Regions from separate parts of the Microbacterium sp. Leaf161 genome, predicted to be linked through region 1. Evidence: predicted binding sites of a transcription regulator. Region 1 holds the regulator's gene; the other holds the start of a gene.

Region 1 (14,558 bases):
ATGGCCGCGCGGTCCTCCGCACGTCGCACCTCCACCATCGAGTCTAAGTCGCCCCAAGTGCCGTGATACGCGGAGGCTGTGGCCGAAATCTCAGAGGGAGGCTGGCCTCCAAAGATCGTGATGACCGTGAAGGAATCCAACCGTCCGGCAGCCGAGAGCAAGCCTCCAGCAGAGAACACAGCGTCGTCGAAATGAGGCGAGAATGCCAAGACGACCCCTGGATTCAGTACGTCCTGAACCGACCTCATGAAGGGTATATCCGGACTTACCAAATCCGGAATTAGAGTGGGACGCCACTCTCCAGCGGTCATATCGCCTCAACTCTACGACTGGGTGGTTGACACGCAGAAGACCTTCAGACGCGCGATCAACGTTCGGACTATCGAGCATACCAAGAGTCGACATCCGCGAGTGCGACCGATCCGCTGTCGCGTTGCGAGTTTGGGCCGAAACGGTCCCGCGTGTGTCGAATGCCCACTGGTATCGCTGAGAGGAACGCTACCGGCGTGAAGGACACGACACATTTCGGACGGCGGGTCTTCAATCCTTTACGGATGACCGTGCCGTAGCCGTCTCACACAACGAGCATCTCTCATTGCCCTCAACTGCGCCCTTAGCGTAGTCGCGACACGCAAATCATCTCACTTCCGGGGCACACTTCCACATACACTGAATCCTGCAGAGACCACCTATCCGCGGGCGGAGACGGCTGTCTCTCGTGCACCGTGACGGCCACCGCTGAAAGGCAGAATCACATGAACGAACTCCCGATGTCTACGAGGAACATCCAATTCTTCGACGAGCTGTACACGCAGGAGAGTGATCCGTGGCAGACCTACTCGAGCCCCTACGAGCTCGAAAAGATACGACGGACGTTGGCGGTCGCGCCAGAATCGCAGTATCGCCGTGCGCTCGATATTGGGAGTGGAGCAGGCGCGATGATCGAGCCTCTCCGCGAGATCGCATCAAGCGTGACTGCAATCGACGGATCCTCTGTCGCGGTGCAGCACTTGCGCACCCGATTCCATGATGAGGTAACAATCCGCGAGGTCGTTCTCCCACCTGCGGAGAGCCTGGAAGGTCCTTTTGACCTGATCGTGATGTCGGAGGTCGGGTACTACCTATCACCTGCGGATCTCACTACTACCAGGGAAGCGATAGTTGAGGCGCTCGCGGTTGGCGGGGACCTCATCCTCGCCCATTGCCTAAATGAAACGCACGGCCTTCGGCTCGGCGGCGACGAAGTACACCGGTTCTTTGGCTCGGACTCGAGACTTACGCAGAGCGTCATTGAGACCCACACTGTCGACGACACGACATTCGAGATCTGTCTCTATAACCGATCTCGCTAGCCCCTCCGGCGGGGGTTGGGATCCGCAGAGCGGGAATAGCCCTATGCACCTTGCCCATCGCTCAACGCCTTCGAATGCGCGCACGCTGTCGCGATGTGTTCTCGTGCCCGACACGGCTGTCGCCGTCGTTCCCGCTAGTGGGCTGGACTCCGAGCAAACGTGGACGCTTCGCTCGAACTTTCCCTCAGATTCCGGCGCGCTCGTAGGACAGCCGGGATCAAAAGCGTAACAGCTGCCGCCCACGCGATGGGGCTGGTGAGGGCGACGCCGACATAGCCCATCAGCGAGCCCAGAGTGATGGCGGCAATAACTCGCGCGGCCACTTCCGCAAGGCCGCTCAGCGTTGGCATCAGCGGTTGGCCGAGACCCTGCAACGTATAGCGGAAGATGAAGAGAACCGCGAGCACGGGATAGCTCGCTCCGTTGACCACCAACACGATCCATGCCATGCGAATCACGTCCTCGGCGCCTTCCCCAGTGAACAGGCTAACGATGGCGGCACCTCCTACGACGAGAACGCTTCCGAGAACCACAGCCGCCGCGCCAGCAATGACAACAGACTGCGCGACGCCCTTGTGCAAGCGTTCCGAGCGTCCGGCGCCAAGATTCTGCGCTGCAAACACCGACGTCGCCATTCCGAGGGACGAAAGGAAAGCAACAGCGACTCCATCCACTCGCCCTGCTGCTGTGTAGGCGGCGACGGCGTCGGCCCCTAGCCCATTAACCGCAACTTGCACGGTAAGGAGCCCGATGGCGATGATGGAGGACTGGAATCCCATGGGAAGGCCGAGTCGTGCGTGCTCCCACAAACTCGCTCCGACGCCGCGGAAGTCTGCGACTCCGACTTGCAGAGCTGGAACGCGCCTTCTGATGTAGATGAGACAAAGAACTACCGATATTCCCTGCGACACAATAGTTGCCAGAGCCGCGCCTGCAATTCCAAGACCGATACCCCCGACAGCAATAAACACAAGCGCTATATTGATCACGCTCGAAAGAGCGAGAAATATCAATGGGGTCCGTGAATCGCCGATCGCTCTGACAAGCGCCGCTAGATAGCTGGACCCCATGATGAGACTCCCACCAAGGAATGTGATCTGCGCGAACGTCGTTGCATCATTCAGTAGGGACTGAGGGGTCTGCAGGAGCACGAGCGCCGGCTTGGTCACGAGCGGGCCAAGAATGGTGATCACCAGACTCGTGAACAGAGTCAGTGAGACTCCCGCCGCAACCGAACGACGCAGCCGCGCCTGGTCCCCTGAGCCGAACGCTTGGGCTGCAGGTATCGCAAACCCGCTCGCCGCTCCCCAGGCGAATCCGATGAGGAGGAACACAAGACTGCTCGTAGCGCCGACCGCCGCTAGCGCACTCACTCCCAGCAACCGTCCGACCACGATCGCATCAACAAAATGATAGGCCTGCTGAAACAGATTGCCCAGGAGTAAAGGAGTCGCGAACGCGAGGATCCCCTTCCAAGGGGTCCCAACCAGGAGTGATCTAGGCATTCACAGGCTCTCAGAAGGTGGGACGCGGTTGCGCTACTACACGAAACTACAAGGTATCACGACGAACCGGACCCGAGAACAAGCGCGGCGAAGTGTCCCCTGATCTATCCACTCACTTGACTTACGCGAAGTCGTACACAAAGATCGGATCTCAGGCAATGAAGCCCGAGAGACCAGGGGGGTTTGGATGGCACGGTTTACTGTTTCCGCAGAAAATTACGGATACGGGCCCGCTTCGAAATTGGAGACCATCAGCCGGAATCTCATCCAACGGGGCCATGAGTGCCACTTCGTCGGAAGCGGTGTCGCGTTGTCATTCGCGAGATCGAATCCAGCAAGCTTCTCCTCAATTCGGCAGTTCGACCGATTCGTGGATGTGTCCCCGGAGGGTACAGACGCAGTCATTAGCGTGATGGAGCCAGCACTTGCGGTGTGGGCGCACGCGTATGACCTCCCCTCCGTCTATGTGGACAGCTTGTATTGGATGTGGAATTGGGACGGAATCGAACCGATAGCAGAGCATCATCTCCGTGAGCTTCGACGCACTACGGGACCAGCCGATGCACTCGCGTACCTCGGAGATGTGCCGATGCACACCGCTCAGTTCATGGCAAACTGCTTGAGCACCATCACTTGCGCACAGATGGCCGGCGACCGAGACTGTCGTCGAGTTCCCGACCATGACGTCGTTCACCATGTAGAGGGAATCGTCGATCTCTCCCAGAGAGCATCAGTTCCCCGCGACATGTGGCTTGCCTCGACGGCTGGGCTAACAAATCCTTTGATGAATGATCAACGGGCGGCAGAGTGGATCTACACCGTTGCTGAGCTACTCATGGATGCCTCCGACTCTGCTGGAACGAGTGCGCCGATTGTCCTTGCCGGCAATCCTCTTCACCTTCGAGCGATGCGCTCGCTCCCGCGGCGGATTGAGCTCCGACCACTCAGCCACAAGGACACTCTGACTACACTCAATCGCGCAATCGGATGTCTGACCCCGCCGGGACTGACGACGGTGCTCGAGTCGCTCGCGTACGACACGCCGGTACTGTTCCTTCCCGAGCAGCACTACGGTCACCACGCGAACTATGCACGTATCACCGGCGTCGACGGCCCCTCTGAGGTGTTCCCCGACGCGCTCGTCGGCACCCGGAAAATGCGAGTTGCCTCCGCCGATGCGATGGCGGAGACGAAAGAACTGGGGGCGCTTCTCCGCGAGTGCTCCATGAACCGAGGCGCGATGTGGGATGACATGGTCGATTCCCTAGCTCGCGGAATGAGGAGCGCGATGCGCGGTGAGGATCTTGTGTCACGTCAACAGCAGGAACTGCAGCGCCTCGCTGGCGGAATCGACGGCGTGCACCAAGTGGTCGATGCTGTGGAAACCGTGCTCACAGCTCGCCATCGGTTCGCCGGAGTCGGCGCCCAGAGCACGCTGTCCGCAGTAAGTTACATCTGAGTTCTTGAGGTGGATATCCTAAACCCCTGTCATGTCGCTGCTTCCGATTCACAATCTGCGGCGGTTACCGCACCCGAGGCGAGCGACGGGGCGCCTCTGGCGATCAGCGTCGCGATGATGCATCACCCATCTCGAAGCAGGAATGTTCGCACTATCCGACGGCTCTGCGCACCGCTGGAGGTCTCGGTCGTCACTGACCCCGACCCCGATGGCATTCCTAGCCCACTCCGCACGGCACGAATCGCGTGGGTTCCGCCCGCGGGGAGCACCCATCACATGGTGATCCAGGACGACATAGTGCCGGCCCCCGGTTTTGCGGCAGCAGTCCTGCAGCTCGTCACTGCCCGTCCCGATGCCGTGATCGCTCTGTCTACTAATAGCGACAGCCCTTGCAATTCGTGGCAGGTACGGTCGGCGGCAGTGGCTGGCCAATCATACGCGAACCTTGTGCCATGGGAATGGACGCCTTCTCTCGCGCTGATCATGCCTCACGAGCTGGCGCGCGAGGTTGCCTCGCACCTTCAGGCGCTTCCCTCGACGATGAAAGCTGATGACCTCGCAATCGGTGATTTTCTGCGTGATCACAAGGTGAGGGTACTTACACCGATTCCGCATCTCGTTGATCACGGCGGGAGTGACAGCGTCGCTGGAAATATGGACGAAGGCCCGCGCCACGCCACTGTCTTCGCGGGACGCCCAGGGGCGACGCTTCCGGATTGGTCCCGTATCGCCCATCTGGAACGAGCTTCGCTCGATGGCAAACCAGAGGACTACCTGCACACCGTGACATTGCAGGACTCCCGTTGTCTCGTCGACACGCCCATCCAGGGCGATGAGCTGTGGCCCGCGAAGCGGCGTTGGCGTATCTGGGGTCACTGGCCAGAGCAAGTCGAGTTCTTCGGAGTCACCAGGAGAGAAGTCCTGACCGACGCAGAACAATCGCGAGTGGGCTTGATACCTGCGTTGCCTGGTCATCTCATGAACGAGATATGGGCTGCGGGCTTTCTACTTGGTCTGGACGCAAGTAGGCGTCAGTGGGTGGAGGCTCCGCCCCCTGCGGGCGTTCTAGGCTCAGCCGCGATGGCATCGCTTCGAAGCTGGCTAGAGGTTGGACTTCGCACGTCTCACCTCGACGTAATTGGACCAGCGGAGATGGAGACGCTCATCAACTATTGCGCGCAAGCCGTTCGTAGAGGCGGCACCGCATCGAGATCTGATCCGCGCGCAGATTGATGGAGCACCCATGAAGACACGAACTTTGAGGATTCTTGCCGCGCATCGCTTTGGCGACATCGGTGGGAATGCGGACCTAAATTTGCTCTACGAGGGCATCAAGTCGTCAGGACCCGTGACTATTTTGCCACTCACTGCACGATCACTCTGGCGCGAGCGCGCCGACATAATACATGTCTATTGGCCTGAGTGGTGCATCAACCGCAAGCACGGCTCAATAGTCTCTGCAATCGATGCCGCACGTCTGCTCCTTCAATTACGGCTCGCCCGACGACGGGGCGCACGACTGGTATGGAGCGCAAACAACATCATCTCCCACGAATCTGACCGCTCAGGAGTCGTCGACTTCTTCATGCAGGCTTTCGTTCGACAAACCGATCTGGTGCTCTGCGCGTCCCAAACATCTATGGATGACTTCCAGCGCTACTACCCCACGCTGCGAAATGTGGAACAGCGAGTAATTCCTCTCGGCCACTATCGAGGTGTCTATCGGGACGGTCAGGTTTCCCAGGCCTCGGCTCGGGAAATACTATCGCTCCCGCCAGATAAACGTATCGTGATCGCCCTAGGTATGCTACGACCTTACAAGAACCTGATGCAATTGCTCGAATGCCATGCTCAAGTTACCCGCGACCGCGAGGATGTCTTCCTTTACATAGTTGGAGACGCTCTCGACGAGCGATTCGCGAAGCGGCTCGTCGAGAAGGCGCAGCAGGTTGGCAATGCTCGCGTTGACGTCCAGTATGTGGAGGACGACAACATGCATCTCTATTACCAGGCCGCCGACGCTGCAATCCTTCCCACCTCTCTTTCTGTGAATTCCGGAAGCGCGATGTTGTCCTTGTCATTTGGCGTTCCGGTAATGATTCCGCACCGAGGTACGTTCATCGAAATGCGGGAAACTGTCGGCGCCGACTGGGTCCACACCTTCGACGGTGGCATCCGTGCAAGCGTTCTCGACCGCACATTTGACCTCGCCAAGCCCGCTACGTTACCCGACCTGGACAAACATCACGACTGGAGAAATATCGCGCGAACGACATACGATGCTTTCGTTGAAGCCGCAACAGCCTAGTAATGCACCATCTTGCAAAGGATACATATGAAAAGGCACATCCAATCACCAAGTTCCTGGGATGCCGAACAACTCGCAGATAGCGGATGGCGGATACGCTGCTCCGACAGCGAGATCTCCGCGTTGGACTCACTTCTGGATACATTGCGATCGCGTGGCGTGACGCTGGACTCAGCGACGAAGGAAGATTTCGCAGACGCTACAATGCAGGACTTGGCTCATCGCATTCTCGAACAACTGCGAGACGGCCCCGGAGTTGCTTTGGTCGGTACATGGCCCCTGCAGAAATGGGGCATCGATGACGCCGGGCTCCTATTTTGGGGCCTCGGCGCACTCCTTGGATCTCCGCGAGCGCAAAGCGAAGATGGTGCCCGCTTGTACTCGGTCGGCGAAGAAGTCCCGCGCGGCGCAGACCTTGAGATGGCCTATCACGTCGACGTCGGCCGCCCGCCTAGTCCCCCAGAGGTTATCGGGCTTCTGTGCTGCCGCGCCGCTCGCACCGGCGGCGCTTCGTCCGTTGTCAGTGGGAAACACGTCTACGAATCGCTTGCGTCATCTCGAGCCGACCTAGCGGAGAAACTCCTCGACCCGATTCCATTCCTTCGACCCGACGTCGGAGGTGGATGGCAGGACCGAAAGCACATCGATTTGCGGCCGGTCGTCCAAACTGGAGATGACTTCCGGATCAACTACAGCAGATACTGGATGGACCAAGGCGAACTTGCACACGGCGAACCACACGATGAGATCACTGCTGAGGCTCTAGCCGCTTTCGAAGATCTGCTCAACACCCCCGGCATCGGCGCGAGTCATAGACTCGAAACTGGCGAGATGATTTTCATCAACAACCGGCACGTGCTTCACGCTCGCCAGCGTTACGAGGATAGCGCGTTACCTGATGAGAAGCGCATGCTCTGGCGTGTATGGGTCGATCTCGAGAGTTCGTCCTGAGATACGGCCGCGAGGATCTCGACGAGACGAACTCGGAGCCTTCTGGTTGGCCCGCAAGATCTGGCCTCTGGACGGCGTCGATCTGGATTTCGGGCCGCCGCCCGTCCTGTTTCTAGCCGACATGACGGGCGGTTACCCTGCTCGAGATCAGCGACGTCACATGGACGTAGTTTTATGTCAAACGATGAAACCTGATCCTCGGCACGAGATGAACTACCGCAGGCTGTCGACCCAGTTGCGGAGCAGCTGGATTCCTGCCTCTCCCGACTTCTCCGGGTGGAACTGCGTCGCCGAGAGCGGTCCGTTCTCGACGGCGGCGAGGAACGGGTCTCCGTAGGTCGACCAGGTGAGCACGGGCTGTGGGAACGGCGGGATGACATCGAGCTCCCACGACTGCGCGGCGTACGAGTGCACGAAGTAGAAGCGCTCGTTCTCGATGCCCTTGAACAGCACGGAATCGGCGCCCGGCTCGACGGTGTTCCACCCCATGTGCGGAAGCACGGGCGCGTTGAGTTCGGTGACCGCTCCGGGCCACTCGCCGAGGCCCTCGGCATCATGCCCGCGTTCGACGCCGTGTGCGAAGAGAACCTGCATCCCGACGCAGATGCCGAGGACGGGGCGTCCGCCTGCGAGGCGACGGTCGATGATCTCGTCGCCGCCGTGCGCGTAGAGCGCGTCTCGGACGGCTTGGAACGCGCCGACGCCGGGCACCACGAGACCGTCGGCCTCGAGCGCCTCTTTGCGATCGCGCGTCAGCACGGCGTCCGCACCCGCAGCGACGAGAGCCTTCACCGCCGAGTGGACGTTGCCCGATTCGTAGTCGAAGACGGCGACCCTGGGTGCCGAGCTCACAGCGCACCCTTCGTCGACGGGATGCCGTCGACCAGGGGGTCGAGCGCTTTGGCCTGGCGGAATGCTCGAGCGAACGCCTTGAACTCGGCCTCAGCGATGTGGTGGGGGTCACGGCCACCGAGGACGCGCACGTGCACCGTCAGCCCGGCGTTGAACGTGATCGCCTCGAAGGAGTGGCGCACCAGCGACCCGGTGAAGTGCCCCCCGATGAGGTGGTGCTCGAAACCGGCGGGCTCTCCCGTGTGAACGAGGTACGGGCGCCCCGAGATGTCGACGACGGCCTGGGCGAGCGCCTCGTCGAGCGGGACCAGCGCGTCGCCGTAGCGGGAGATCCCGGACTTGTCGCCGAGCGCCTCGCGGATCGCCTGACCGAGCACGATGGAGATGTCTTCGACGGTGTGGTGGGCGTCGATCTGCGTGTCTCCGGATGCGCGCACGGTGAGATCGGTGAGAGAGTGCTTCGCGAACGCCGTCAGCATGTGGTCGAAGAACGGCACCGACGTGTCGATGCGGCTCGCACCGGTGCCGTCGAGGTTCAGCTCGAGCTCGACGGTGGACTCCGACGTGCTGCGCACACGCGTGGCGGTGCGGGAGGTCTGGGCGGGGGTGCTCATGAAGCCGATCCTATCGAGGCGAGGGCATCGAGGAACGCGGTGGTCTCCGCCTCGGTGCCGGCGGTGACGCGGAGGTGTCCGGGGATCCCGACGTCGCGGATCAGCACTCCCCGGTCGTACAGCTGCTGCCAGACCTTCTGAGGCTCTGCCACGCCCCCGAAGAGGACGAAGTTCGACCACGACTCGTGCGGCGTGTAGCCGAGGGCCTCGAGCGTCGCCGAGATGCGATCCCGCTGCTCGACGATCTCCTCGACCATGCCCAGCATCACGTCGGAGTTGCGCAGTGCGGCCACCGCCGCCGCCTGAGTGAGAGCGCTGAGGTGGTACGGCAGACGCACGAGCCTCAGGGCGTCGATGAAGGCGGGATCGGCGGCGAGGTAGCCCACGCGAGCACCCGCGAACGCGAAGGCCTTGCTCATGGTGCGAGACACGGCGAGCCGAGGGCGTCCTTCGAGCAGTGTCAGGGCGGAGGCCGCCTCGCGCGGCGCGAACTCCTGGTACGCCTCGTCGACGACCACGATCCCGGTCGATGCCTCGTAGACCGCTTCGACCACGTCTAGACCGAGCGGTGTGCCCGTCGGGTTGTTCGGGGAGCACAGGAGGATGACATCGGGGTCGACATCCCTGACCTGGGCTGCCGCCTCTTCGGGCGTGATCGTATAGTCGGGCTGCCTGGCGCCGGCGACCCACCGCGCCCCGGTCCCCTTCGAGATCAGCGGGTACATCGAGTAGGTCGGGCTGAAACTGAACGCCGTACGACCCGGCCCCCCGAATGCCTGCAGGATGTGCTGAAGGACCTCATTCGACCCGTTGCCCGCCCAGATCTGATCCGCCTCGAGACCGTGGCCGAGGTACTCGGCGAACCCCTCGCGCAGCGTGGTGAACTCGCGATCCGGGTAGCGGTTGACGTCTCGGAGCGCGACCGCGATGTCATCGAGGATGTCGCTGGCCACGGCGTCCGGAACCGGATGCGTGTTCTCGTTGACGTTCAGTGCGATCGGGAGAGGCGCTTGAGGCGCTCCGTACGGCGTGAGCCCCCGGAGGTCGTCGCGAAGTGGCAGGTCGTCGAGTGATGCAGTCACCCTTCCCATGGTAGGCCGCGTTCGCCCGATGAACGCCCGTGAGGACCGAGTATGAAGGGGAACTCCCCCGCCTCGCTCCACGAATCGGGGGAAGTCGGGCTCACTCCGAATACTGCGCCGGAATCGCCAGCTCCTGACCGATCTGCAGCTCCCCGCCGCGCAGCAGGTTCAGCCGTGTGATGTCGCCGATCACGTCGCGCGGATCGGCCTCGGGCGCGATGCCCTCTGCGATCGACCAGAGGGTGTCGCCCGGCATCACGGTCACGGTCGCGAACGTCGCCGTCGCCGCCTGCTCGCCCGAGGCCATCGCGCTGCCGCCGCTGATCGCCGCGAAGGCGATTCCGACGGCGAGGGGCACCGCGGCGACGGCGAGCACGACGCGTCGACCACGCGCCGTCAGCCGGAGCCGCGTCGCCGGACGAGCCGGAAGGACTGCTGCACTGCTGAAGGTGATGGTGCTCATGTCGTGCTCCTCTGCATCTACCGCGTGGGCGGTGAAGTTGGCGTAGCGTTCGCATCCACGCCTCGGCCGGGAGCCGGGGATGCGAAGCTACGTACCGAAGTTATCTTCGAATTCGAACATCTGTCAAGCGTTCTTCGAAACAGAAGTGCGAGAATCGGCCGACACGCTCGAACAGATCTTCCACATCGTCGCGTTTCTCGGATACGGTTTCGATAGGAACACCCCATCACGGGCCTCCGACATTCGAACTGAGACGCCGGATCGCACACCTGAGGAGCACCATGAGCGACAACTCCGCCCCCGAGGCCGACGCCCCGCGCACTCGTCGCCGGAAGAGCCTGAGCCCGAAGCAGATGGCGATCCTCGAGGTCATCCAGACGTCGATCAGTCACTACGGCTACCCGCCGAGCATGCGCGAGATCGGCGACGCCGTCGGACTCAAGTCGCTGTCCAGCGTGACTCATCAGCTGGGTCAGCTCGAGCTCAGCGGATATCTGCGCCGCGATCCGGGAAAGACCCGCGCGATGGAGGTGCTCATCGACCTCCCCGGGGCGAGCGGTGAGAACCCTGCCGATGTGGCGACGCCCGTCGGAGACGCCGCACTGGTTCCCCTCGTCGGGCGCATCGCCGCCGGCGTTCCGATCACCGCCGACCAGCAGGTCGAGGAGATCTTCCCGCTCCCCCGTCAGCTCGTCGGCAAGGGCGACCTGTTCATGCTCAAGGTGTCGGGCGAGTCGATGATCGACGCCGCGATCTGCGATGGTGACTGGGTCGTCGTCCGTTCGCAGAACAGCGCAGAGAACGGTGAGATCGTGGCCGCCATGCTCGACGGCGAGGCCACCGTCAAGGTACTCCGGAGACGAGACGGCCACACGTGGCTGCTGCCTCGGAACTCCGCTTTCGAGCCGATCCTCGGCGACGAGGCCGTCGTGCTCGGCAAGATCGTCGCGGTGCTCCGCTCCGTCTGACCCTCTCCGCACACGAGCCTCCGGAATCGTGCATTCTCGGAGACCTCGTCGCCTGGCCCGAAACCCACCCTGTGTGACGCCGTGAGCCGGTGCACCATAGGCTCGAACCATGTCGTCGCCGTTCGGTACCTGGCCCTCTCCGTTCACTCCCGACCGGATCGCCGCGTCGTCTCCGAGGATCGACGGCGCCGCCTTCGTCGGCGATGACATCTGGTGGGGCGAGTCGGTGCCTGCCGAGGGCGGTCGCCTGACGGTACGAAGTTCCAGCGGCGCCGAGATCCTCCCCGCGCCCTGGAGTGCACGGTCGCGCGTGCACGAGTACGGCGGAGGGGCGTGGACGGCGGATGCCGAGGGGACACTGTTCTTCGTCGAGGCCAAGGATCAGCGTGTGCATCGGATGCCCCGCGGTGGCGCCCCGATGCCCCTGACTCCCGCGGGGCCGGCACATGGCGGCCTGCGCCTGCAGAACGGGCGACTGTTCGCGGTGCGGGAGGACCTCTCGGTCGACCCGCACCAGCGCGGCATCGTCGAGATCCCGACAGACGGGTCCGCCTCCGACGATCCGACGCTGCTGAAGGTGCTCGTGGAGGGAGAGTCGTTCTACGCGCATCCTGCGCTGTCTCCCGACGGGACTCGCGCCGCGTGGGTCGAATGGTCGGGCGAACGCATGCCGTGGCAGGACGCGTCGCTGGTGCTCTCCGACGGCACCGGCCGGACGGAGCTGCCCACGCGAGCCGCCCTCCAGCCGGAGTGGACGGACGACGGCGAGATCCTGTACTCGGATGACCCCTCCGGTCGCTGGGCGCTGCACCGACAGCGCGTCGACGGCCGCGAGGCGGTCGGTCCCGCAGAGCGGATCGACGACACGGACGCCGACACGGGATACGGACTCTGGGTGCTCGGCAATCGCTGGTATCGACCGCTCGCCGACGGTCGCATCGTGGCGGTGCGCACGAACGGACGCGACGAGGTGGACGTCATCGAGCGGGACGGCGGTGCCCACCGCATCCCCGTTGCCGCCGACGGCCATGTCAGCATCGACGATGTCGCAGGCACCCGAGTGCTCCTCTCCGGCAACAGCTCGACGACCGCGCCAGGTGTCTGGTGCGTCGACGTCGACTCCGGCGACATAGAGGTGGTCGCGGGAGCGACGCCGGCGGACCCGACGTGGATGCCCGCAGCATCAGAGATCCTGGTCGATGGCGCTCACGGCCCTGTCCATGCTTTCGTCTACGAGCCCGTGAATCCGTCGGTTTCAGCCGCAGACGACGAGCTCCCGCCCTACCTCGTGCTCGTGCACGGCGGCCCGACCGCCCATGTGACGGGCGCCTCGTCCGCGGCCATCGCGTTCTGGACCAGCCGCGGCATCGGCGTGCTCGACGTCAACTACGGCGGATCGACGGGATACGGGCGCGCCTACCGAGAACGACTCGACGGCGGATGGGGCGTGGTCGACGTCGACGATGTGATCGCCGCGGCGCGCGGCCTCGCCGAGGCCGGGCTCGCCGATCCCGACCGCATCGCGATCCGAGGGGGTTCGGCCGGCGGCTGGACGGTGCTCTCGTCGCTGGTGCGGGGCGGCACGTTCGCCGCGGGCATCAGCCGATACGGCGTGGCCGATCTGCGGATGCTGACCGAGCACTCGCACGACTTCGAGGCGCACTACGTCGAGGGCCTGGTGGGACCGCTGCCCGAGGCCGAGGCGCTCTACGTCGATCGTTCTCCCCTGACGCACGCCGATCGGATCGGCGTGCCCGTGCTGCTCATGCAGGGAGCGGAGGACCGTGTCGTGCCGCCGTCGCAGTCCGAAGCGATCCGCGACGCTCTGGCGCAGCGAGGCGTCGAGCACGAGTACGTGCTCTACCCGGGTGAGGGCCACGGCTTCCGTGCGAGCGAGACCATCATCGACGCACTCGAGAGGGAGCTCGGCTTTCTCGGACGCGTGTTCGGCTTCACGCCCGCGCGCTGATCACTCCCCGACGCGGTTGCGCAGGCGCATGGCGCGGTCGGCCTCGCGGGTGTCCTGACGCTCACGCAGCGTCTGACGCTTGTCGTATTCCTTCTTGCCCTTGGCGAGGGCGATCTCGACCTTGGCCCGACCGTCCGAGAAGTACAGCTTCAGCGGGATCAGCGTGTAGCCGCCGGCAGACACCGCATGCTGCAGCTTCGCGATCTCCTCGCGGTGCAGCAGCAGCTTGCGGACGCGCTTGGCGGAGTGGTTGGTCCAGTGCCCCTGCGAGTACTCCGGAATGTGCACGGAATCGAGGAAGACCTCGTTCCCCTTGACGAACGCATACCCGTCGCTGAGGTTCGCGCGTCCCTGACGCAACGACTTGACCTCGGTGCCGGTGAGCACCATCCCCGCCTCGTACGACTTCTCGATGTTGTAGTCGTGACGTGCGCGACGATTGGTCGCGATGACCTTCTCCCCGCGTTCCCTGGGCATGATTCTCTCCTGATCCGTGTCGCGCAGTGTTCCAGAGCCCGAGTCGGGCGCACGACAGCCTGTCAGTCTATACCGGCGAGCCGCTCACGTGCGAAGCCAGCGCCGGATCGCGAAGCCCGCCGAGAGCGCGGCCAGCACGACACCGATCCCGATCAGCACGGGGACGACGACGACGGCATCCTGCATCGACACCCACGTCGTGATGAACGGCACGCGTCCTCGAAGGTAGCCGTCGACACCGAAATGCACCCCGGCGACGACCGCCGCGCTCGCGAGGGCCGAGCCGAGGAACGCGGCGAACACGCCCTCCAGCACGAACGGCGTCTGGATGAAGCGGTTGGATGCACCCACCAGACGCATGATCCCGATCTCCTTGCGCCTGGCGTAGGCGGAGAGTCTGATGGTCGTGCCGATCAGCAGGATGGCGGCGATCAGCATCAGCGTGGCGATCCCCACCGCGATGTATGTCGCGACCGTCAACGCGGAGAAGAGCGGCTCGAGGTACTGCAACTGGTCCTGCACCTGCTCGACGCCGGCGACGCCGTTGAACGCCTCGGA
Region 2 (14,558 bases), on a different contig from region 1:
CCTAGTATCGACTGCATGGGATGGTTGTTCGGGCGCAAGCGCGACTCTGAGGATGCCAACGAGATGCTGCGCCGATACAACGAAGCGGAGGCCGCGCGACTCGCTGCGATGACCTCCGGCGTCGCGGGGGAGACGGCGACGGGCGACAGCACTCGCGTTCCGGCGCCCGCTTCGCTGTCGGTGCCCTCGGGGTCGACCGAGTTCCTGGTCGAGGACGTCTTCACCATCACCGGACGCGGAACAGTGGCGACGGGCACGGTCACGTCTGGCGTGCTGCGAGTGGATGACGACATCGTGGTGGTGCGCGACGGAGCTCTGCAGGCGCAGACGCGGATCACCGGCATCGAGATGTTCCGGAAGCACGTGAAAGAGGTGACGGTGGGAGAGCTGTCCGGTCTGGTGCTCCGCGAGAAGATCGAGATCGCCCGCGGAGACGTCATCCGCCCGGCCCCGTCTGGGTGAGCGGCACGCGAACCGATACGCTGGGGGCATGACGCACTCGGGCAACCCTTTCGGACAGGTTCTCGTCGCGCTCGTCACTCCGATGACGGCCGACGGCGAAGTCGATTGGCCCGCCGTCGAGAAGCACATCGATGACGTCATCACCGCCGGTGCTGACGGGATCGTTGTGACGGGAACGACCGGCGAGACCTCGACCCTGACGGACCCCGAGAAGCTCAAGCTCGTCGAGGTCGGGAAGTCGGTATCCGCCGGCCGCGCCAAGATCATCACGGGCGGCGGATCCAACGAGACCGCGCACGCGATCGAGCTGTACAAGGCGAGTGAGAAGGCCGGCGCAGACGGCATCATGATCGTCACGCCGTATTACAACAAGCCGACGCAGGCCGGCATCCTGACCCACTTCCGGCTCGTGGCCGATGCCACCGACCTCCCGGTGATCCTCTACGACATCCCCGGTCGCACGGGCGTGCCGATCAAGTACGAGACCATCCTCCGGCTCGCGAAGCACCCGAACATCCTCGCCGTGAAGGACGCCAAGGGCGACTTCTCCGAGGTGAGCCGCGTCTTGAATCAGACCGACCTCATGTACTTCTCGGGTGACGACGCCAACGTGCTGCCGCACCTCGCGATCGGCGCGACCGGTCTGATCGGGGTGACCGCGAATGTCGCGGCAGCGCCGTACCGGACCATCATCGATGCCGTAAACCGCGGCGACCTCACGACCGCGACCGCTGAGCACAAGCGGCTCGAGCCGCTCGTGCGCGCCGTCATGACGCACGTGCCGGGCACCGTCGCGGCGAAGTACATCCTGCACGGGCTCGGCCGTATCTCGAGCCCTCGCGTCCGTCTGCCGCTCGTCGGTCCCGAAGAGTGGGAGGCCGCTCTCATCGAGGACGAGCTCGATCTCGTGAAGGACGTCCCCGGCGCAGACTTCTCCAACTTCCGCCCCGACCGCAACGCGGCCGCGGGCGGTGCCCTGCCGAAGGTGCACGGCACGACCCGCTGACACCGGGCGCGGCGAGCCGCGTCACAACGAACGAACGGACGCGTCGAGTGTCCGACTGAGGAGACAGCATGTCCACCCCGATCGCAGAACCCGCAGCACTCGACGAGGGGACGCTGCGGGTCACCCCACTCGGCGGCCTCGGCGAGATCGGTCGCAACATGACCATCTTCGAGTTCGACGGCAAGATCTTGATCGTCGACTGCGGCGTGCTCTTCCCCGAGGAGCACCAGCCGGGCGTCGACCTGATCCTGCCCGACTTCGAGCCGATCAAGGGCCGCCTCGACGACATCGTCGGCGTCGTCCTCACCCACGGGCACGAAGACCACATCGGCGCGGTCCCGTATCTGCTCCGTCTGAAGAGCGACATCCCCGTGATCGGTTCCGGCCTCACCCTCGCGCTCGTCGAGGCGAAGCTCAAGGAACACCGCATCAAGGCGTACACGCTCACCGTGAAAGAGGGGCAGCGCGAGAAGGTCGGACCGTTCGACCTCGAGTTCGTCGCGGTCAACCACTCGATCCCCGATGCCCTCGCCGTCGCGATCCGCACCCCCGCCGGCCTCGTGCTGGCGACCGGCGACTTCAAGATGGATCAGCTGCCGCTCGACGGACGCATCACCGACCTCCGTGCCTTCGCCCGCCTGGGCGAGGAGGGAGTCGACCTCTTCCTCGTCGACTCGACAAACGCCGACGTGCCGGGGTTCACGCCCACCGAGCGCTCGATCGGACCCGTGCTCGACCAGGTCATCGGCAAGGCTCCGAGGCGCGTCATCGTCGCGAGCTTCTCCAGCCATGTGCACCGGGTGCAGCAGGTCCTCGACGCCGCAGCGGCGCACGGGCGCCGGGTGGCACTGCTGGGGCGCAGCATGCTGCGCAACATGACGATCGCCGAGGACCTGGGCTACCTGAAGGTGCCGAGCGGCCTGCTGATCGACTACAAGAAGGCGCGAGACCTTCCCGACGACAAGATCGTCTACATGTCCACCGGCTCGCAGGGCGAGCCCATGGCCGTCCTCAGCCGGATGGCCAACCTCGACCACGCGATCGAGCCCGGTGAGGGCGACACCGTGATCCTGGCCTCGAGCCTGATTCCCGGGAACGAGAACGCCGTGTATCGCGTGATCGACGGACTGACCAAGCTCGGCGCGAACGTCGTGCACAAGGCCAACGCCAAGGTGCACGTCTCGGGGCACGCCGCAGCCGGCGAGCTGATCTACTGCTACAACATCCTCAAGCCCAAGAACGTGCTTCCCGTCCACGGCGAGTACCGTCACCTGATCGCGAACGCGAAACTGGCTCAGGACACGGGGATCGACGCCGAGCGCACGATCATCGCCTCGAACGGCACCGTCATCGATCTGAAGGACGGCGACGCTCGCGTCGTAGGTCAGCTCGACCTCGGGTTCGTCTATGTCGACGGCTCGACTGTCGGCGCGATCACCGACGCCGACCTCAAGGACCGCCGGATCCTGGCCGAAGAGGGCTTCGTCTCCGTGATCGTCGTCGTCGACGCCGCGACGGGGCGCATCATCTCGGGACCCGAGATCCATGCGCGCGGCATCGCTGAAGACGATTCCGTCTTCGACGACGTGACGCCGAAGATCATCGCAGCGCTGAAGGAAGCCTCCGGCAACGGCGTGCGCGACACCCATGCGCTTTCTCAGGTCATCCGCCGCACGATCGGGCGCTGGGTCAACCAGAAGCTGCGTCGTCGTCCGATGATCGTCCCACTCGTCATCGAGGCGTGATCGGAGCTGCGCTCGCGGGTTCACAGTCGACCGACACTCGGCTGTAACGCCGACGGCGTACGCTCTCCTCATGCCGGACGTCTTCTCGATCCGACCCGCCGTACAGGCGGACGGGAGCTTCCTCGGCGACATGGTCGTCGAGGCGGCGAACTGGCGTTCGGGCGGAGCACGACCACGCCACGAGATCCTCACCGCGGTCGAGCACCGGCGCTATGTGGCCGGATGGATGCGGCCGGCGGATGCCGGCTTCCTCGCCGTCGATGCCGACGGGCGCCCGATCGGCGCCGCGTGGTATCGCATGCTGTCGCCGGATGACGCGGGTTTCGGATTCGTCGGGACCGCCGTGCCGGAGCTCATCATCGGCGTGCAGCCGATCTGGCGTGCTCACGGCGTCGGGCGCACGTTGCTCCGACGTCTCGTGGTCCACGCTCGCGAGCAGGGGCACCCTCGGCTCAGCCTCAGCGTGGAACGGGACAACTTCGCGCGGACCCTGTACCGATCGGAGGGCTTCGTGGTCACCGACGCAGGGAGCGTCCGCGACACGATGGTGTACCGCACGTCCTGAACCATCGCCGCCCGCCGGCGGAAGACCGCGGAATGCCGCGTCATTACGGGCCTATGTCGCCCCCTGGACGTAACGTGAGAGTATGGCCAGGAGTACCACGAAGTCAGCGCGCGCGTCCGAGAGCGCCACGCCTCGCCCGAAGAGGCAGGCTGCTCCGAAGGCTCAGGCAGCGCCCAAGAAGTACATCGACGAGATCGACAAGCCCCCGGTGGCGGTGCGGGCCTGGAACGGGCTCGCCCACGGTGTCGGCGGACTGTTCCGAGCCTTCGGACCCGAGACCCTCGAGAAGGACGATCGGCGCGACGGCTTCCCGTTCCTGCTCGTGCTGCTGGCGATCGCCGGTGCGGTCAACGAATGGTTCTTCATCGGCAACGAGGTCGCTGCCAACATCAGCGCCTACTCGGTAGGGCTTCTCGTCGGACGCGTGGCCTTCATCATGCCGGTCCTGCTCCTGCTGCTCGCCGGCTGGCTGTTCCGGCATCCCTCGTCGGTGCACGACAACGGACGAATCGGCATCGGGTTCGGGCTTTTCATCCTCGCCCTCGCGGGGTTCTGCCATACCGCGGCCGGCCGCATCGATTCCGCGGGCCTGCTCGTGCGACCGCAGCCCAAGGACGGCATGCCCGCACTCAGCGAGGCAGGCGGGCTGTTCGGGTGGATGCTCGGGGAGCCGCTGTCGTACCTCACCCCGGTGGGCGCGTACATCGTGCTGTCGGTGGTCGCTGCTCTCAGCGTCCTGATCCTGACCAAGACTCCGCCGAACCGCATCGGTCAGCGGCTCGGGGATCTCTATGCGTGGATGTTCGACGCCGAGCGGCCGGAGAAGCCCGCGAAGGATGCCACCGCGATCGACGAGGCAGACAAGGTCGACGATCCTGATGTCCTGCCATGGTGGCGACGCAACAAGACCGGCCGCGAGGAGGACCCCGACGAGGGCACTCTCGGATCCGACGACATCACCGCTCTGCTCACCACCTCGGAGCCGACTCCTGCATACGACCAGGCCGTCGTCGTGGAGAACGCCTCGGATGCCGCGACGGAGGTGCTGTCCGACGTGCGCTCGGTGACCGAGTCGTTGGCCGGGCAGCAGACCACCGCGCTCCTCGACGATGAGTCCGACACGGGCGAGATGCCCGAGCTGCCGGGACTCGACGGCTTCGGAACCCCGGGGCCGGGGGAGAAGGGGCCGCAGGCGCCCGTGACTCCCTACGTGCTTCCCTCGCCGGGGCTGCTGGTCGAAGGACCGCCGCCGGTCATGCGTTCTGAAGCGACCGACAAGGTGATCGAGCAGATCACGAGCGTGCTGACGCAGTTCAAGGTCGACGCGAAGGTCACCGGATTCTCTCGTGGTCCGACAGTCACCCAGTACGAGGTGGAGGTCGGCCACGGCGTGAAGGTCGAGAAGATCCTCCAGCTGAGCAACAACTTTGCTTATGCGGTCGCGTCCAACGATGTGCGTATCCTCTCGCCGATCCCGGGCAAGAGCGCGATCGGCATCGAAATTCCCAACGCCGACAAGGAGATGGTCGCTCTCGGCGATGTGCTGCGGTCGCCCGCGGCGCACAAGAGCACGCATCCGATGACGATCGGCGTCGGAAAGGACGTCGGCGGCAACATCGTCATCGCGAACCTCGCGAAGATGCCGCACCTCCTGGTCGCCGGTTCCACAGGGTCGGGTAAGTCCAGCTTCGTCAACTCGATGATCACGAGCCTGCTCATGCGCGCTCGGCCCACGGACGTGCGGATGGTCCTGATCGACCCGAAGCGGGTGGAGCTGACGAGCTATGCGGGTGTTCCGCACCTGATCACTCCCATCATCACGAATCCCAAGAAGGCCGCCGAGGCGCTGCAGTGGGTCGTGAAGGAGATGGACATGCGGTACGACGACCTCGCGTCGTTCGGATTCCGCCACATCGACGACTTCAACCGGGCGGTGCGCGCCGGTGAGGTCGAGCTCCCCGTCGGCAGCGAACGCGTGCTCAAGCCGTACCCGTACCTGCTGGTGGTCGTCGACGAGCTCGCAGACCTGATGATGGTCGCCCCGCGTGATGTGGAGGATTCGATCGTCCGCATCACCCAGCTCGCGCGAGCATCCGGAATCCACCTGGTGCTCGCCACCCAGCGCCCCAGCGTCGACGTCGTGACCGGTCTGATCAAGGCCAACGTCCCGTCGCGCCTCGCGTTCGCGGTGACGAGCGTCACAGACAGCCGAGTGATCCTCGACAGCCCCGGTGCCGACAAGCTCATCGGCCAGGGCGACGCGCTGTTCTCGCCGATGGGATCATCCAAGCCGTTCCGTCTGCAGGGAGCGTGGGTCGACGAGAAGGAGATCGACGCGGTCGTCAAGCACGTCACCCGTCAGGCTCGTCCCGACTACCGCGCGGACGTGCAGGAAGCACTCGAGCCCACGAAGAAGAAGGAGGTCGACGAGGACATCGGGGACGATCTCGAGCTTCTCCTCGCGGCCGCCGAACTCATCGTGTCGTCGCAGTTCGGATCGACATCCATGCTGCAGCGCAAGCTGCGCGTCGGATTCGCCAAGGCGGGTCGCCTGATGGACCTCCTCGAGTCGCGAGAGATCGTCGGCCCGTCTGAGGGCTCCAAGGCGCGTGACGTGCTGGCGACGGCCGAGCAGCTGCCCCAGGTCATGGCGAAACTGCGCGGCGACGACGCTCCACCGAAGCCGGCCGCTCCCACTTCTGCCGCAACCGCGGCCGGAGCACCGCACGACCCGGTCGAGGCCCAGTTCCAGGGGCTGCCGGTGGTCGAAGCTGAAGACGACGGCGACGAAGACGCCTGGGGACTGACAGGACGAGACTGATGGCTATTCCACGGCAGCTCCCCAACGCGATCACCATCGCGCGTATACCGCTTGCGGTGATCTTCTTCATCCTGCTCCTGATGGGCGGTACCTACGGGCTCGATGACATCGTCATCCGTTGGGTTGCGGCGATCCTGTTCGTCGTGGGCATCTCCACCGACTGGGTCGACGGCTACCTCGCGCGTCGCCACAACATCGTCACCGACTTCGGCAAGCTGTGGGATCCGATCGCTGACAAGCTGCTCACGGGAGCGGGCTTCATCGGACTCGCCGTGCTCGGGGAGCTCAACTGGTGGGTCGTGATCGTGATCCTGATCCGCGAGTGGGGCATCACGATCCACCGCCTCATGGTCGCGAAGGAGCACGTCGTGGCGGCCGCGTGGATGGGCAAGATCAAGACTGCGGTTCAGGCCGTGGCTCTTTCCTGGGCGTTGCTCCCGCTGCACGTGGTGATAGGACCCCAGCTGTGGGTGGTCGGAACGGCGATCCTGATGATCCTGGCGCTGATCCTCACCGTCGCGAGTGGCATCGACTACATCGTGGCGCAGGTGCGAGGGGCACGGCAGCCGTCGTGACGTCGGCGTCGGCGTCGGAGGTGCTCGCCGCGCTGATCGAGCGTGGCTGGACCCTCGGTATCGCGGAGTCGCTGTCGGGCGGAGCTCTCGCTGCGGAGTTCGTCTCGGTGCCAGGCGCGTCGGCGTCGCTGCGCGGAGCGATCGTCGCCTACGCCACCCCTGTGAAGCACACGCTTCTGGGGGTCGACGACGGCCTGCTCGATGCGCACGGGCCCGTGCACCCCGATGTGGCGCTGCAGATGGCGGCTGGGGCGCGTCGCGCGCTGCAGGTCTCCGGAGTCCCTGCTGACGTCGGCGTCTCGACCACGGGGATCGCGGGACCGGATCCACCCGACGGTCAGCCCGTCGGCACGGTGCACATCGCCGTGGTGACCCCGTACACGTCCGTGAGCGAGGCATTCAGGTTCGACGGCGATCGCGCCCAGGTCCGCGCTCAGACGGTCGATGCGGCCGTGGCCATGCTCGCGCGGATCCTGCGGGAATAGCTGATGCGCGGGTTCCGTTATGTCCTATGTGCTCACACCGAAAGCACAGCGTGCGAAGGTAGATTTTGTGAAGGTCGGTAGGACTAGACTGGCGGTCTCCTCGAGGGAGACCTCGAGAAGGCGATCTGGGAGGAGGTTCCGATGATTCTTGTACGACAGGAAATCGGCGATGTGCTGAGGGACTTCCGCCTGCAGAAGGGGCGTACGCTCCGGCAGGTTGCAAGCAAGGCATCCGTGGCCCTGGGCTATCTCAGTGAGGTCGAGCGGGGCCAGAAAGAGGCGTCGAGCGAGATTCTCGCCTCGGTGGCCGATGCTCTGGATGTTCCCATCTCGATCATCATGCGAGAGGTCGGCGACCGCATCTCCGTCCTCGAGGGCATCCAGGTCTTCCCGGATGTCGTTCCCGATGACCTCGTGGCTTCCGTCGAGCCAGAGCTTTCGCTTCACTGAGCGTCGGATTCTCTTCGTTCTCTGATGCGTCGCAGTGAGTTCCTCCGCGCAGTCGACGCGGAATTCGGTGGTCGAGGGTCGTCCCTCGTTAGTGACCTCATTCTGACCCAGCTCGCCGGACGCACTGCGGACCAGGCTCTGGACGCGGGCGTTCCCCCGCGTGACATCTGGCTGGCGCTGTGCGCCGAGACCGATGTGCCTCAGGAGCGGCGGCACGGCGCAGGGCTCCTCGAGCCGCGCAAGCGATGACCCTCCGACCCATACGACGAGCGTTCGACTAACGACATGCCGTGACGGCGTGTCGTCGAATATGTGTTCGAAACGGGCGTAGTCTTCTGCACAAGTGGTTCGGAGACGGTGTTCTCCCTGATTCGCGGAGCTGACGACGCAATGTCCGAGGCCCCTCGTACGGTGAACAGCAAGCCGAAGAGCCATACGCCTTGTCGGAGAGTTCCGCCCAGCCGGGAGGACCGCGACAGCCTACAGGCGGCACCACGCGAGCATAAGGAGCACGTCATGCCATCACCCGCTGACCGCGAGAAGTCCCTCGAGACAGCACTCGCCCAGATCGACCGTCAGTTCGGAAAGGGCTCGGTCATGCGACTGGGCAGCGACGAGCGCGCACCCGTCGCCGTCATTCCGACCGGTTCGATCGCTCTCGATGTCGCCCTCGGCGTCGGAGGGCTCCCGCGTGGACGAATCGTCGAGATCTACGGCCCCGAGTCCTCGGGTAAGACGACGCTCACGTTGCACGCGATTGCAAACGCCCAGCGTGCCGGCGGGATCGCCGCCTTCATCGATGCCGAGCATGCGCTCGACCCCGACTACGCCGCGAAGCTCGGTGTCGACATCGACGCTCTTCTCGTCTCGCAGCCCGATACGGGTGAGCAGGCGCTCGAGATCGCGGACATGCTCGTCCGCTCCGGCGCCATCGATCTGATCGTCATCGACTCCGTCGCGGCTCTCGTGCCTCGGGCTGAGATCGAGGGCGAGATGGGTGACTCCCACGTGGGTCTGCAGGCTCGACTGATGTCGCAGGCACTGCGAAAGCTCACGGGTGGACTCAACCAGACGAACACCACGATGATCTTCATCAACCAGCTGCGCGAGAAGATCGGCGTCTTCTTCGGATCGCCCGAGACCACCGCGGGTGGAAAGGCGCTGAAGTTCTACGCGTCGGTTCGCATGGACATCCGCCGCATCGAGACGCTGAAGGACGGCACCGATGCAGTCGGAAACCGCACCAGGGTCAAGGTGGTGAAGAACAAGATGGCACCGCCGTTCAAGCAGGCGGAGTTCGACATCCTGTATGGCGTCGGCATCTCGCGCGAGGGCAGCCTGATCGACTTCGGTGTCGAGCACGCCATCGTGAAGAAGTCCGGATCGTGGTACACCTACGACGGCGACCAGCTGGGCCAGGGCAAGGAGAACGCGCGGACGTTCCTCCTCAAGAACCCCGATGTCGCGCTTGCGATCGAGACGCAGATCAAGCAGAAGCTCGGCATCGGAGGAGCCACCGAGGCGCCTGCTGACGAGCTCGCCGAGCGTCGTCCGGCATGAGCGTGATGGTTCGCGGTTGGGGAACACCCGGAGTGAACCATGAGTGATGGCGGGGGCGGGCCTGAGCAGCTCGCCCCCATCATCCCCCTTTTCGGTCGTGACGACACACGCGCGAAGTCGGTCGACCGGGAAGGTCCGGAGGTCGAAAGCGCGACAGCTCGTTCGGCGCCCGACGCCGGGGTGTGGCAGTCGACAGGGGGCGTCTCGAGCCGCGATTCGAATCCCGTCGCGCCCATCGACTCTCATGGGCCCAGTGAGCGACATCCTGCTCGCGGCGCAGCGGCTCGGTCCGCACCGCGTCTGCGCGCGTTGCAGTCGCAGGATCTGGGATCCGACGATGTCCAGGGCGTCGACCCCTCCCAATTGCGTGCCGACGCAGAAGAGCTCCTCGTCCGCAAGCTGCGGACTCGTTCGCTCTCTCTGTCGGAAGCGCGGATGGTTCTGAGGGGCTATGAGAAGAACGCCGTGCGGCTCGATGCTGGTGCGATCGATGATGTGATCGATGATTTCTGTCGACGAGGGTACCTCGACGACACGCTACTCGCCGGCCAGCTGGTGACATCCGGGATCGAGCGCAAGGGGCAGGGGCGAGTTGCGCTGTCGAGGGCGCTCTCGCAACGGGGCATCCCTCGCGATGTGATCGATGCGGCGCTTGACGACATTCCCGACGATGACGCCGAGCGCGCACTCGAGTACGCACGCTCGAAAGCACGAGCCATGTCTCGTCTCGACGGCGACACAGCGCTGCGACGTCTGGTCGGTCAGCTGTCCCGCCGTGGCTACAACGGCTCGGTCGCGATGACAGCCGCCAAGTCTGCCCTTGCTGAGGCCTCTTTCGGCTCGTCTTCATCCGGGGTTCGGTTCGTCGACTCGGACTGACTGAGGCGAGGGGCTCGAGCCCCTCGCCTCAGCGGCGGTGTCGCGCAACCGCTCGTAGAATGGGGGGATCATGAATATCCCTCGCAGTGAGCCGACGATCATCGCGTCATCGTCCGCAGCAATCGATCTTGATGGACGCCAGCGTTCCTACGAGGTCCGCACCTTCGGCTGCCAGATGAACGTCCACGATTCCGAGCGACTTTCTGGCTCGCTCGAGAGCGCAGGATATGTCCGCGCGACTGACGGTGCCGAGGCCGACGTGGTGATCATCAACACGTGCGCGGTGCGCGACAATGCCGCAGGCAAGCTCTACGGCACGCTGGGCCAGCTCGCCTCGGTGAAGCGACGCAAGGACGGGATGCAGATCGCCGTGGGCGGCTGCCTGGCGCAGATGGACAAGCAGGCCGTGCTGGAGAAAGCGCCGTGGGTCGACGTCGTCTTCGGCACGCACAACATGGGTTCGCTTCCCGGCCTTCTCGAGCGCGCGCGCCACAACGGTGACGCCGAGCTCGAGATCCTGGAGTCGCTCGAGGTGTTCCCCTCGACGCTTCCGACGAAGCGCGATTCTGCGCACAGCGGTTGGGTGTCGATCTCGGTCGGGTGCAACAACACGTGCACCTTCTGCATCGTTCCGAGTCTTCGGGGCAAGGAGAAGGACCGCCGCCCGGGCGACATCCTCAATGAGATCCGCCTGCTCGTCGAAGACGGCGCCATCGAAGTCACTCTGCTCGGACAGAACGTCAACTCCTACGGCGTGGAGTTCGGGGATCGACAGGCTTTCGGCAAGCTGCTCCGCGCCGCAGGCGAGATCGACGGGCTCGAGCGGATCCGCTTCACGAGTCCTCACCCCGCTGCCTTCACCGACGATGTGATCGACGCGATGGCAGAGACTCCCAACGTGATGCCGCAGCTTCACATGCCGCTCCAGTCCGGCAGCGACCGCATCCTGAAGGCCATGAGACGGTCGTACCGCAGCGAGAAGTTCCTCGGGATCCTCGATCGCGTCCGTGATCGTATTCCGCACGCCGCGATCACCACCGACATCATCGTCGGATTCCCCGGTGAGACGGAGGAGGACTTCGAAGACACGATGCGGGTGGTCGAACAGGCCCGGTTCTCGAGTGCGTTCACGTTCCAGTACTCGATCCGTGAGGGCACACCCGCCGCGACCATGGAGGACCAGATTCCCAAGGCTGTGGTGCAGGAGCGCTACAACCGGCTCATGGCGCTTCAGGAGCGTATCTCCCTCGAGGAGAACCAGAAGCAGGTCGGACGCCAGGTCGATGTCCTGGTGTCGACGGGCGAAGGCAAGAAGGATGCCGAGACCCACCGTCTGACCGGACGCGCCGAGGACAACCGACTCGTCCACTTCGAGGTCACTCCCGGATCCGCTGTCCCACGGCCCGGTGATGTCGTCTCGGTGACGATCACCCATGCGGCGCCCTTCCACCTGCTCGCAGACGACCCGACAGGCCTCCCGTTGCGGATCCGTCGCACGCGTGGCGGGGACGCCTGGGACCGAGGACAGGCGGAGTCCTGTGCTGTGCCAGCACCGACGTCCGGCGAGGGCACCCGTGCCGTATCCCTCGGTCTGCCGACGCTCCGCGTCGGCAGGTGACCACTGCTCGAGGAATGACCGATCCGGCGTCGAGCGCCGCGGACAGGGTTCCGTGGCTCTGGGCGATCGTGGGCGCGACAGGAACGGGCAAGAGCGATCTCGCCCTCGATCTCGCTGAGGTGCTGCGCAGCCGAGGCAACGCCGCCGAGATCGTGAATGCCGACGCCATGCAGCTCTACCGCGGAATGGACATCGGCACGGCGAAACTCGCCCCGCACGATCGCCGGGGGATTCCCCACCATCTGTTCGACGTGCGGGAGGTGCAGGAGGAAGCCGCCGTCGCCTGGTACCAGCCGCTGGCGCGGTCCGTGATCACCGACATCCAGCGACGCGGGGCCGACGCCATCCTCGTGGGCGGATCGGGTCTGTACGTGTCCAGCGTCGTGTTCGACTTCGCCTTCCCGCCGCGTGATCCGGTGATCCGGGAGCGGCTCGAACGCGAGCTCGAAAGCGAGGGTGTCGGTGGCATGCTCGACCGGCTGCGAAAGCTCGATCCCGCGACGGCCTCCCGCGTCGACCCCAAGAATGCCAGACGGGTGATCCGTGCGCTCGAAGTCCTCGAGCAGGGCAGCGTCACGCACGGCGCGTCTCTGCCGGAACAGCCAGCGCTCTGGCAGGCCGACACGCGTCTCATCGGCCTGCACGTCGACCGCGGAGCCTTGGTCGAGAGGCTGGACGCCCGCGTCGAGGGCATGTGGCAAGCGGGCCTGGTCGACGAGGTGCAGGGGCTCCGTCGCGAGGGGCTCGAGAACGGCGCGACAGCTCAGCGCGCCATCGGCTACAGCCAGGCGCTCGCGCAGATCGATGGCCGGCTCACTCAGGCCGAGGCGATCGCCGAGACGCAGGCGCTCACCCGCCGCTACGCCCGCCGCCAGGTGTCGTGGTTCAAGCGCTATCCCGGCCTCACGTGGCACGAACCACCGGTGGACGCCGCTTCGCTCGTCGCCCCCTGAGCCCGCAGACTCACCGATCTCGGTGGCTGGATGTCGGTGCCTGGTGAGATGGTTGATCAATGGCCACCCACTTCTACACCGCGAGCAGCATCGACGGTTTCATCGCGACTGATCAGCACTCCCTCGACTGGCTGCTGAAGCAGGACATCGACGAAGAAGGACCCATGTCGTACGCCGGCTTCGAGAAGACGATCGGTGCTCTGGCGATGGGAGCATCGACATACGAATGGGTCATGCGCCACGAGGAAGGGCGATGGGGGTACGAGCAGCCGACATGGGTCTTCGCCCACCGACCGCTCGAGCTTCCGGCCGGCGCTGACATTCGCGCGGCGCAGGGTGACGTCGCCGCCGTGCACTCCGAGATGGTCGCCGCCGCCGGGGGCAAGGATCTGTGGGTCGTCGGCGGTGGCGACCTGGCCGGGCAGTTCGCCGATGCCGGTCTTCTCGACGAGGTGTGGGTGCAGTACGCGCCTGTGACACTCGGCTCGGGGGCGCCGTTGCTGCCGAGAGCACTGGACCTCCAGCTTCTCGAGGTCGCACGCAACCGCAACTTCATGTGCGGCCGTTACCGTGTGCTGCATGGCTGAGCCGTCGACTCCCGTGAGCTCGGGCGAGACCTGGGAGGTCCGCGCATTCGATCGTGCGGATACGGAGTCTGTGGTGGCTCTCTGGACCGAGGCTGGCCTCACGCGGCCGTGGAACGACCCCCGGCTCGACATCGAGCGCAAGCTCACGGTGCAGCCCGAGCTGTTCCTGGTCGTCGAGGACGAGGAACGGTCGACATCAGCGCGGATCATCGGCACCGTGATGGCGGGTTACGACGGGCACAGGGGATGGCTGTACTACCTGGCCACCGCCCGGTCGCACCGTCATCAGGGGATCGCGCGCTCTCTCGTGCGCGAAGCCGAGCGACTTCTTCTGGAAATGGGCTGCCCGAAGGTGCAGCTCATGGTCAGAGAGGGCAACGAGGAAGTGCTGGGCTTCTACGACGACCTCGGATACGAGCGATTCTCGGTATCGAACACGGGCAGGCGTCTGATCGTCGACGCATAGCCGCGATCTCTAGACTGGGTGGATGGTCGCATTCACCAAAGGACACGGCACCGGCAACGACTTCGTCATCATCGCCGACCCCGACGGCGCTCTCGAATTGAGCGCCGAGCAGGTCGCCGTCCTCTGCGATCGACACCGAGGCATCGGCGCCGACGGCATCCTTCGTGTGGTGCGCTCTGCGGCGATCGCCGACGGGCAGGCTGCTCTCGCGGAGGAGCCCGCCGCCGAGTGGTTCATGGACTACCGCAATGCAGACGGGTCCATCGCTGAGATGTGCGGCAACGGCATCCGCGTCTTCGTGCATTACCTCGTGCGCTCCGGCCTCGCCACGATCGAGCCCGGTTCCACACTCCCGATCGGAACGCGTGCGGGTGTCCGCGACGTGA

Evidence for each region. Region 1 encodes LexA, which represses DNA repair genes until DNA is damaged. Its sites were predicted from a motif close to TCGAACANNTGTTCGA; they were not measured.
Region 2: a site for LexA is predicted at 8,414-8,429, ahead of recA (recombinase RecA). Genes of this name have one in related genera too.

The regions. Positions count from the first base shown of each region.
Region 1 covers NZ_LMOW01000001.1:35,375-49,932, forward strand. Annotated here, with positions in the region: gene ASF87_RS00175 (PIG-L deacetylase family protein) at 1-311, opposite strand, end outside; gene ASF87_RS00180 (class I SAM-dependent DNA methyltransferase) at 756-1,352, shown strand; gene ASF87_RS00185 (MATE family efflux transporter) at 1,487-2,857, opposite strand; gene ASF87_RS17600 (hypothetical protein) at 3,447-4,316, shown strand; gene ASF87_RS17405 (glycosyltransferase) at 5,560-6,624, shown strand; gene ASF87_RS00205 (TauD/TfdA family dioxygenase) at 6,652-7,575, shown strand; gene hisH (imidazole glycerol phosphate synthase subunit HisH) at 7,789-8,427, opposite strand; gene hisB (imidazoleglycerol-phosphate dehydratase HisB) at 8,424-9,041, opposite strand; gene ASF87_RS00220 (histidinol-phosphate transaminase) at 9,038-10,132, opposite strand; gene ASF87_RS00225 (LysM peptidoglycan-binding domain-containing protein) at 10,224-10,586, opposite strand; gene lexA (transcriptional repressor LexA) at 10,868-11,554, shown strand; gene ASF87_RS00235 (S9 family peptidase) at 11,664-13,523, shown strand; gene smpB (SsrA-binding protein SmpB) at 13,524-14,000, opposite strand; gene ftsX (permease-like cell division protein FtsX) at 14,085-14,558, opposite strand, start outside.
Region 2 covers NZ_LMOW01000002.1:186,783-201,340, forward strand. Annotated here, with positions in the region: gene ASF87_RS17535 (EF-Tu/IF-2/RF-3 family GTPase) at 16-462, shown strand; gene dapA (4-hydroxy-tetrahydrodipicolinate synthase) at 491-1,468, shown strand; gene ASF87_RS13580 (ribonuclease J) at 1,537-3,213, shown strand; gene ASF87_RS13585 (GNAT family N-acetyltransferase) at 3,284-3,778, shown strand; gene ASF87_RS13590 (FtsK/SpoIIIE family DNA translocase) at 3,861-6,599, shown strand; gene pgsA (CDP-diacylglycerol--glycerol-3-phosphate 3-phosphatidyltransferase) at 6,599-7,174, shown strand; gene ASF87_RS13600 (CinA family protein) at 7,171-7,659, shown strand; gene ASF87_RS13605 (helix-turn-helix domain-containing protein) at 7,801-8,109, shown strand; gene ASF87_RS13610 (DUF3046 domain-containing protein) at 8,134-8,358, shown strand; gene recA (recombinase RecA) at 8,626-9,669, shown strand; gene ASF87_RS18070 (regulatory protein RecX) at 10,135-10,548, shown strand; gene miaB (tRNA (N6-isopentenyl adenosine(37)-C2)-methylthiotransferase MiaB) at 10,619-12,166, shown strand; gene miaA (tRNA (adenosine(37)-N6)-dimethylallyltransferase MiaA) at 12,181-13,119, shown strand; gene ASF87_RS13635 (dihydrofolate reductase family protein) at 13,179-13,706, shown strand; gene ASF87_RS13640 (GNAT family acetyltransferase) at 13,699-14,172, shown strand; gene dapF (diaminopimelate epimerase) at 14,195-14,558, shown strand, end outside.